3 regions of the Undibacterium sp. genome follow, and region 3 is predicted to be linked to each of the others. Evidence: predicted binding sites of a transcription regulator. Region 3 holds the regulator's gene; each other region holds the start of a gene.

Region 1 (3,285 bases), on a different contig from region 3:
TACACCCAGCGTTGCCTTGGTCAGCAGGGCAGCGATGGGGGCTTTTTTATCCAGCAAGACATCACCCACACCCGCACCCACATATTGATTGCGCAAGATGCCTGAATAACCTTCATATTTGATACTGTTGTCGGCCATGGTGGGATCGGTGCCCACTTCTTCCAGCTTGGACATATGCGCCACCACGCGCCGTTGTGGCGAACTGCGGTCTATCTCTGCATGGCAACTGACGCAATAATTGGCAAACAGTTTTTCACCACGCTTGATGCGGGTCTGGTCCAGCTTGCCCAAAATCTCTTGCGGCCATTTAGGTGACTGCAATTCAGTCAACTGGTTTTCTATGCGGCGCAAGTTCTGGGTATTGATGGAGCTGTCATATTCAACCACCTTCTTGGTCCAGCCCTGGCCAGAAATCAATGAAGTAATAGAGAAGCGCTTGCCTTCATGCCAGTCCAGAGAGCCAAACACACCTATCACTTCGCCCGTATTGCGCCCCAGCGGCCCCAGTCCACCATTGCCACCCAGACCATTCCACTGCACATAGTCATGCTGCGCGATATCCCACAAGAATGGGTAACTGACAGGTGCATCTGCCTTGATGAATAATTCCTGCCTGAGTTTGACGATGTTCTTGGCCGAAGTCGCCACTCTTTCTACGATCTTGTCGCGGTCGGCAGAACTGATTTCTGGCCCTATACCCGCCAGTGCCGTCCGCACTTCTTCTTCAGTCAGCACCTTGCCCAGCACTTCTTCTATCTGCTGGCGATTCAGCAAATGTTCCAGCGTGCGGTTATATATACGGCCAAAGGCATCCAGCCTGGCATAGCCATAATCGACAGGGCTGTGATTGATGATGTTATAGCTGGTCAGGCGCAGGGTGTAAGTCTTGATATCGGCAATCACATCCGCTTCACTGCTATATGCACCCAACCTCAAAACAGCCTGGACAAAACGTTTTTGTACATCCGGCTTGTCCCGGACAGCCACCATCGCCTGGGTCAGGCCTTTCAGGAAACCCGCCATGTCCGCACTGGCCGGCCCACCATCAATACGCATGCCCGTACCCTTGAAATTGACTTGCGCAGTATGGCAAGCTGCACAGGTAAAACCCATGTAATCCTTGCTCAGATAATTGTCTTTGACAAAGCCCACGGGCAAGGCATCTGGGTTGCTGGAGGTTTTTTTCTGCGGCAGATAGCGATAGCGGTTGATGTTCTCATCACTGCGGAACAACTCTGGCTTGTCGTCCTGTTCCAGCACCAGGAAGAAATCATAAGGCAGCAAGTTGGAACCCTGCGTCGTGGTGTAGAACCACAAGCTCTGCTCGGGTTTCCAGTTCTGGTCCAGATAAACAATCTTGTCTGCATTGTCACCAAACACATCCTGCTTGACAGTCATCGCACCGCGATCAGGATCACTGTCAGACACTTCCCATCTCTGCGACAAGGTAATGATCAAAGGTGGAATGATGAACAGCAAAGCCAGCAACAAGAAGCCATGCCATATTTTGAGCTTTATTTTTGGAATTTTCATGACTGCTCCCTGAGTGGAAAGACCTGAGAAATCGGGTGAATTGGAGAGGGATGTGATTGTAATTTTATCATGTCTATATTATAAGTCTTTTTTTGTGAGGCGAAGTTGTCGTTGAGGCGGATGTGCGTATTTAGCAACAATTTTTTCAAGCAGCCCAGTTTGTTTCTGCTCACCGGCATATGCCAAGAATTGCCAGCAAGTAGCCAGGCGCATTGTTTCCATCATTGCTTTGCTTGAATACTGCTTGACCCCGTAGTGACTACGGGGTTTTAAATGGATGCTGTATTCATCCTTAACACTGAAAGGCAAGCAATCATGACTGATATGACAATTGAAGGTACGATTAAAGGCGCACAAGCTGGCGGTTTGGAGGGCGCCAATGTGTTGTTGCATCCCAGTGCTTTGCTGGACTACCAGCACCCATCCATACAAGCATTGATTGCCGGGCGTGGGTGGCGTAGCCTGGATGAATTTGGCCGCATAGGTGCAGTTTATAATTTTGTGCGCGACGAAGTAGCCTTTGGCTATAACACGGCAGATGATCTGCCTGCCTCTCAAGTGCTGGCGGACGGTATAGGGCAGTGCAATACCAAGGGTACTTTATTGATGGCATTGTTGCGTGCGCTGGACGTACCTTGCCGTTTCCACGGTTTCACCATAGACAAGGCTTTGCAAAAGGGTGCTATCACTGGCCTCGCTTATGTCCTCGCACCTCGCAGCATCATCCATAGCTGGGTTGAGGTCTGGTTTGGCGGGCGCTGGCTTAATCTGGAAGGCTTTATCCTCGATAAAAAATACCTGTGCCAATTACAGCAAAGATTTTCAAGTCAGCAGGGAGCGTTTTGTGGCTATGGTGCCGCAACGCCAGATTTACAAAACCCGCAAATTGACTGGAAGGGAAGTGACACCTATATACAAAAAGATGGCATCAACGCTGACTTTGGCGTATTCGAGACGCCTGATGCTTTTTATATGAAGCATGGCGCAAACTTGTCCGGGATCAAACGATGGATGTTTTTATGCTTTATCAGGCAATGGATGAATCAAAATGTGACGAATATCCGCGGATAGGAGAAAGCAGCTCACCATACATGCTGTCCAGATCAACTCAAGTGCAAGCTTGTTGGAATTGATAATGATACTCATTTGTGTTAAATTTTGGTCTTCTTATCGCTATTAGGTGCCACAAGTGAAAAATCTGAAATCGGTGATTGCTGCATCCCTTGCTTTGTTGTCCTGCTCCACAGCTGCCTGGTCTGAAGAAGTGGTTGTCTACTCGGCCCGCAACGAACAATTGATCAAACCCCTGTTTGACGCTTACACCAAGCAAACAGGCGTCAATGTCAAGTTCGTCACCGACAAGGAAGGGCCGCTGATGGAGCGGCTCAAAGCTGAAGGTGCAAATACTTCTGCCGACGTATTCATTACTGTGGATGCAGGTAATTTGTGGCAGGCAGCCAATCAGGGTTTGTTGCAAGCAGTTAATTCCCCGATACTCAATGCCAACATCCCGGCGCACTTGCGTGATCCTAAAAATATGTGGGTAGGTTTGTCGGTGCGTGCCCGTACGATTTTCTACAACACACAAAAAGTCAAACCAGAAGACCTCTCAAGCTATGAAGATCTGGCTGATGCAAAATGGAAGGGGCGCCTGTGCCTGCGTACTTCCAAGAAGGTGTACAACCAGTCCCTGACCGCAATGATGATAGAAGAACATGGTGAGCCCAGGACAGAACAAATTATCAAAGGCTG
Region 2 (3,285 bases), on a different contig from region 3:
GCTGCGCAACGTGAGACTGAAGAAGAAGCTGGTGCGAACATCAAGTTGCATGAGCTGTTCTCTATATTGAACGTACCGCATGTACATCAGGTGCATTTGTTTTACCGCGCTACCTTACTGGATTTGAATTACGCAGCGGGAGTTGAGAGCCTGGAAGTGGCATTATTCACTGAAGAGCAAATCCCCTGGAATGACATCGCCTTCCCTACCATAAGCCATACACTGAAGTTTTTCTTTGAAGACCTGGCGAAGGTCAAGGATGGCGGACGCTTTAAGATGCATGAGCATGATATTTTCAAGCCCATGCTGCATGATTGAAATGAAACTGGCTGGGCTTGCATCAAAAAAATGGGCGACATTTTCAATCGCCCATTTTTTTCGTCGTTCTTTTCGTCATTACCAACTGGTTTCGCGTTCTGCAGTCGATGAGATTTTGTGTATAGCCAAATCTGCTCCATCAAATTCTTCTTCAGGCTCCAGGCGTATGCCTATGAGTTTTTTCAGGCTGGCGTAGATGATATAGCCGCCGACAAAGGCTATTGCAACACCCATGGTGGTGCCCAGCAATTGCGACATGAAACTGACGCCACCAAGGCCACCCAAAGACTTTAATCCGAAGATACCCGCTGCTATGCCACCCCAGGCACCGCACAGGCCATGCAGGGGCCAGACGCCCAGTACATCATCTACCTTCCATTTGTTTTGTGTCCAGGTGAACATCCAGACAAAGATGGCACCTGCTATCCCACCAGTAACTAAAGCACCCAAGGGATGCATGAGGTCAGAACCTGCACAAACTGCAACCAGGCCAGCCAGGGGGCCGTTGTAGACGAAACCTGGGTCATTCTTGCCGAGGATGAAGGCAACCAGCGTACCGCCTACCATGGCCATCAGCGAATTCATGGCGACCAGGCCATTCATCTTGTCCATGGTTTGTGCGCTCATGACGTTGAAGCCAAACCAGCCTACAGTAAGTATCCAGGCACCCAGCGCCAGGAAAGGAATGCTGGATGGTGGGTGGGCTGCAATTGCGCCGTTTTTCATATAGCGACCACGGCGTGCGCCCAGCAGCAAAACGGCGGGCAAGGCGACCCAGCCGCCAAAGGCATGTACGACGACGGAGCCGGCAAAGTCGTGAAACTCTTCAGAGAACATCGCCTTCAACCATGCCTGTATGCCAAAACGCTGGTTCCAGGCTATGCCTTCAAAGAAGGGATACAAGACACCCACAAGCAAGGCTGTGGCGATCAGTTGCGGGTGAAATTTTGCCCGCTCGGCAATCCCGCCTGAGATAATGGCGGGAATGGCAGCGGCAAAGGTCAGCAAGAAAAAGAACTTGACCATTTCAAAGCCATTTTTGGCAACCAGCACCTCAGCACCAGAATAAAACTGTACGCCGTAAGCGATGGTATAACCGACAAAGAAGTAGGCGATAGTGGATACGGCAAAATCAACCAGTATCTTGACCAGGGCATTGACCTGGTTTTTCTTGCGCACGGTGCCTAATTCTAAAAACGCAAAACCGGCATGCATTGCTAGTATCATGATTGCGCCCAGCAAGATAAACAAAGCGTCCGCGCTGCTATTTTGTGCATTCATGCGAAATGTCTCCCAATATAAGTGCAAATTTTAATCAAAGATGCACTAATAAAGCAAAATGCATTCCAATTTAGTGCAAGTGATAAGTGATTGATTTAATGCGATTTTTTAAAAATGATTATTTGATGAATAAGTTTGACGCACTGAAAAATGGCGTTTTTTTGGTGCAAGCTATGATGGGGGCTGCGTGATTCCCTGGCTGGAAACTGACAGTCCCTTCCCCCACCCCAGCACAGCGCTGACAGAAAAAGATGGGGCTGCGGGATTGCTGGCAGCAGGCGCTGATTTGTCAGCAGAGCGTCTGCTATATGCATACAAGAATGGCATCTTCCCGTGGTTTTCTGATGGGCAACCTATCTTGTGGTGGTCTACCGACCCGCGCATGGTCTTGCAGGTGCAGGATTTCAAATTGTCGCTCAGTCTGAAGAAGCGCCTGCGTCAGGTCAGCAAAGACCCGCGCTGGGTAGTGCGCTTTGATACTGCCTTTGAAGATGTCATGCGCGCCTGTGCTGCGCCACGCGGGGAAGAGCATGGCACCTGGATTTCTGAAGATATCGTCGTGGGTTATTGTGACTTGCATAAGCTGGGATATGCCCATTCCACAGAAGTATGGCTGGATGGAGAGCTGGTGGGTGGTGCCTATGGTGTTTGCATAGGCCGCATGTTTTATGGTGAATCGATGTTTGCCAGGGTCACGGATGCATCCAAAATAGCCTTGGCACACTTGGTATTTTTCTTGCGTGAACATGGGGTGAAAATGTTAGACTGCCAGCAAGAGACGGCACATTTGGCATCTCTGGGCGCAAAAGCGATCAGCAGAACCGAATTTTTGCGCTGGGTGGAACATGCCAGTGCCTTGCCAGCGATTAGCAATTGGACCATAGCCAACAAGATCAGCCCGTGACCCAGCTTAACGAACTCCCCTTCGCCAGCATACAGTTTTATGCAACAGCGCCCTACCCTTGCAGTTATCTGGAAGGTTTGCAGGCGCGTTCGCAAGTGGCAACGCCTGCACATCTGATTAATGCCGATGCCTATTCAGAGCTGGTGAAGAGTGGTTTCCGTCGTAGCGGCATTTTCATTTACCGACCGCATTGCGATAACTGCCAGGCTTGCACACCGGTACGCGTGCGCGTCAATGAATTTGAAACCAACCGCAGCCAGCGCCGGGCCTGGAAAAAACATGGCAACTTGCATGCACGCGTCAGCAGCTTGAGTTATGTGCATGAACACTATGAGCTATATCAGCGCTATCAGGGTGAGCGCCACTCTGGCGGCGGCATGGACAATGACAGCCGCGACCAGTATGCGCAATTCTTGCTGCAAAGCCGGGTGAATACCCGCCTGGTTGAATTCAGGGACGATAAAGATGTCTTGCGCATGGTCAGCATTATTGATGTCCTGACAGATGGCTTGTCGTCGGTATATACCTTTTATGACCCGGATGATGCTACTGCGTCGTATGGTACTTACAATGTCTTGTGGCAGTTAGAGCAAACGCGCTTGTTGAAGCTACCCTATGTCTATCTGGGTTACTGGATAGCTGCCAGCCCCAAGATGGCTTACAAGACCAATTTCCGCCCCCTTGATGCCTTGATGCAGGGGCGCTGGCAGACTTTGCGGGAGCTGTGAAGCCTCCCTTCTCGCCTGCCGATCAATTTTTATTTTCAACTTTTCTTCTTCATA
Region 3 (3,285 bases):
GACGCAAAGAAAGTATTTCGGCTGCCGGGCCGAGACCCGGCTTGTATCCATGAAGTGTAATTGTTTTAATCAAAGTATGGCATGCCTTAAACGCCACTGGATTCCAGCCAAAAGCATGCTGGAATGACGGTTAATGCGTGCACGGATTGTCACAGAGCAATCGATTGGAATAATTAAAAGATATTATTTATTTCAAACCACTCACCCAACAAAAAGGACGCCTTCTAGCGTCCTTGTTTTGGATGTCCGCAACCCTGTTCGGGTAAGGACTGGGGTCTTATGAAGCCGATGCCGGATCAGGTATGTGCTTGATAGCGTCGTGCTGATGGTCCTGGATCTTGTCTTTATGCTTGATGACCTGGCGATCCAGTTTGTCTACCAGTGCATCAATTGCTGCATACAGATCATGCGCCAAACTTTCAACATGGATATCTTTACCGCTGATATGCAGGTTAATGTCGGCTTTGTGTCGTTTATCCTTTTCCCGGAGCTTGTCCACCGTCAGGATGACGGCGATATCAATGACCTGGTCGAAATGCCGCCTGATACGTTCTAGTTTGGTATGTACATATTCACGAATTGCAGGAGTTACTTCGACGTGGTGTCCACTGATGGTGAGATTCATACTGTGCTCCTATAGTGATGTTACTTGCTGTAACGATACGCTCTTGGCCTTTATTTGCTTTGAGCTAAATCATATATAGCAATTCAAACCGTGATTACAAGGACTACTTACAAAGATTTACGCAAACTCACTGGGGGGATTTTGAGGGCTTCACGGTATTTGGCAACTGTCCGTCGGGCAATTACCATGCCCTGTTCACCCAGCATGTCTGCAATTTTGCTATCAGAGAGTGGGCTTTTCTGGTCTTCTGCTCCTATCAGCTGCTTGATGAGTGCACGTATCGCGGTGGAAGATGCTTCACCCCCTGTTTCCGTCGCGACATGGCTGCCGAAAAAATACTTCAACTCAAACATGCCATGTGGGGTCAACATGTATTTTTGAGTTGTTACACGTGAGATAGTGCTCTCGTGTAATCCTAGTGTATCAGCAATTTCGCGCAAAACAAGGGGGCGCATGGCAACAGCACCGTGGGTGAAAAAATTGCGTTGTCTTTCAACTATCGCTTGTGCAACGCGCAAAATAGTGTCGAAACGTTGCCGCATATTCTTTATCAGCCAGCGTGCTTCCTGCAATTGTGTGCCCAGCCCAGCCTCACCGCGGTTTTGCTTCATGATATTGGCATACATGCTGCTGACCCGCAGCCTGGGCATCACGTCCTGATTCAGCATGACTTGCCAGCCATTGTCCGATTTTCTGACGATCACATCTGGCACCACATAATCTGATTCATCAACCGCAAAGGCAATGCCTGGCCGGGGCTGGCAAAGCCTGATGACGGTTTGTGCATCGCGCAAATCTTCATCGTCGCAATCAAGAATTTTCTTGAGTTTGGTGAAATCTCTTTGTGCAAATAAACTCAGTTGTGTTTCAACAATTTGCAATGCCAGCCTGCGTGTGACAAAAGCCACTTTGGGCATACGCCTGATTTGCAGGGCCAGGCATTCAGATGGGCTGCGTGCGCCGACACCTGCCGGGTCAAAGCTTTGCAGCATGTTCAGGGCAAAACCAAGTTCTTCTGGCTCGACGGCAAGTTCCAGTGGCAGACTTGCATGTATTTCGTCCAGGGTTTCGGTCAGGTAGCCATTGCTGTCCAGCGCATCGATCATCAATTCGACCAGAGCGCGGTCACGCGGTTCGCGCAAGTTCAGGCGCATTTGCTCCAGCAAATGTTCACGCAGAGTGATGTGGGCGGCACCCAGTTGCGGGCGCCCATCTTCATCATCACCAGACTTGCTGCCATGCTGCACGTCATCAAAGCCCCAGTCTTCTTCGCTGGAGGTAGTGCTGTCGTTGCTGATGACGGTTTCGGCATCAGCCGCCGCAGGTTCGGCGGATTTATCGGTTTCTTCTCTTTGTGTTGGTGCTTCCATGCCAGCATCGGCAGAAGTGCTGCTGGTATTGATGGCACCGTCAGCCAGCAGGCGCACGGCATGATCGAGGGGATCGTCCACGCGTTCCAGCATTGGGTTATCGGTCAGCAGCGTCTCCAGCTCCTGATGCAATTCCAAAGTGGATAACTGCAATAATCGTATTGATTGCTGCAATTGCGGCGTTAAGGCCAGATGTTGTGAGGTACGTAGTTGCAGGCTTTGTTTCATGATGATTCCCGTCACATCCGGAAGTGTTCTCCGAGATAAACGCGACGTACAGATTCATTTTGGATAATGTCGTCAGGCTTGCCGCTGGCAAGTACCGCGCCTTGATTTATGATATAGGCGTGATCACAAATGCCCAGTGTTTCGCGCACATTATGATCGGTAATCAGTACACCTATGCCTCGCTCCTTGAGAAAGCGCACTATACGTTGAATCTCTATGACGGCGATAGGGTCAACACCGGCAAAAGGTTCATCCAGCAAGACAAAGCGTGGATTAGTGGCCAGTGCGCGGGCAATTTCCACACGGCGGCGTTCACCACCCGAGAGAGATAATGCCTGGCTTTCGCGTATTTTTTCAATTTGCAAATCGGCCAGCAGGGCATCCAGTCTTTCTTCTATTTTTTTGGTGCCAAGAAATTTCCCGTCGCTGTCTTTTTGCAATTCCAGTACGGCGCGGATATTGTCTTCGACAGTCAGCTTGCGGAATACCGAAGCCTCCTGTGGCAAATAAGATAAGCCAAGTACGGCACGCTCATGGATGGGCAATTGAGAGATATTCACATCATCAATCGTGATGTCACCCGCATCTGAAGGTACCAAGCCTACGATCATGTAGAAGGAGGTGGTTTTGCCGGCACCATTCGGACCCAGCAAACCAACTACTTCGCCGCTTTTCAAGAGCAGGGATACATCGCGCACCACCTGGCGTGCACCATAACGTTTTTGCAATCCCTTGACGAGCAAGGTACTGGACTTTGCTGTCATCTTAATTAGCCTGCTTTTCTGGTTTTGGTTGCAGGATGATTTTCAAACTGCCCGAGCCATCCACATGCTGGCCACTGGTCGAGTTGGTGCCGATGAAAAAGTCATTCTTGCTATCATAAGACAAGTATTCACCCTCTTGTTCCTGGGTGACTTTTTTGCCTTCCAGATAGCGCACCTTGGCCTTGGAAATGAATTTGACGATTTCTGTACTCTGGTTGTATTCCGCGCGGTCTGCCTCGCCATCCACCCACAGGTCAGGGCCGCCGTCGCGTTTCTGGCGGAAACTGACTTTGCGGTT

What was found. The regulator sigma-54, encoded in region 3, starts transcription at its own class of promoters, with help from an activator protein. The targets are predictions, from matches to a motif close to TGGCANGNAANCTGCTTT.
Region 1: the regulator sigma-54 is predicted to act here: its motif matches at 1,763-1,780, upstream of Q8K39_RS17615 (transglutaminase family protein).
Region 2: the regulator sigma-54 is predicted to act here: its motif matches at 1,650-1,667, upstream of Q8K39_RS22490 (ammonium transporter).

Annotation. Positions count from the first base shown of each region.
Region 1 is NZ_JAUXQE010000035.1:93,920-97,204, forward strand. Features, by position in the region: gene Q8K39_RS17610 (di-heme-cytochrome C peroxidase) at 1-1,533, opposite strand, end outside; gene Q8K39_RS17615 (transglutaminase family protein) at 1,858-2,604, shown strand; gene Q8K39_RS17620 (extracellular solute-binding protein) at 2,723-3,285, shown strand, end outside.
Region 2 is NZ_JAUXQE010000040.1:59,133-62,417, forward strand. Features, by position in the region: gene Q8K39_RS22485 (NUDIX hydrolase) at 1-318, shown strand, start outside; gene Q8K39_RS22490 (ammonium transporter) at 397-1,599, opposite strand; gene aat (leucyl/phenylalanyl-tRNA--protein transferase) at 1,787-2,503, shown strand; gene Q8K39_RS22500 (arginyltransferase) at 2,500-3,231, shown strand.
Region 3 is NZ_JAUXQE010000018.1:22,297-25,581, reverse strand. Features, by position in the region: gene hpf (ribosome hibernation-promoting factor, HPF/YfiA family) at 278-625, opposite strand; gene Q8K39_RS08720 (RNA polymerase factor sigma-54) at 733-2,223, opposite strand; gene lptB (LPS export ABC transporter ATP-binding protein) at 2,235-2,987, opposite strand; gene lptA (lipopolysaccharide transport periplasmic protein LptA) at 2,989-3,285, opposite strand, start outside.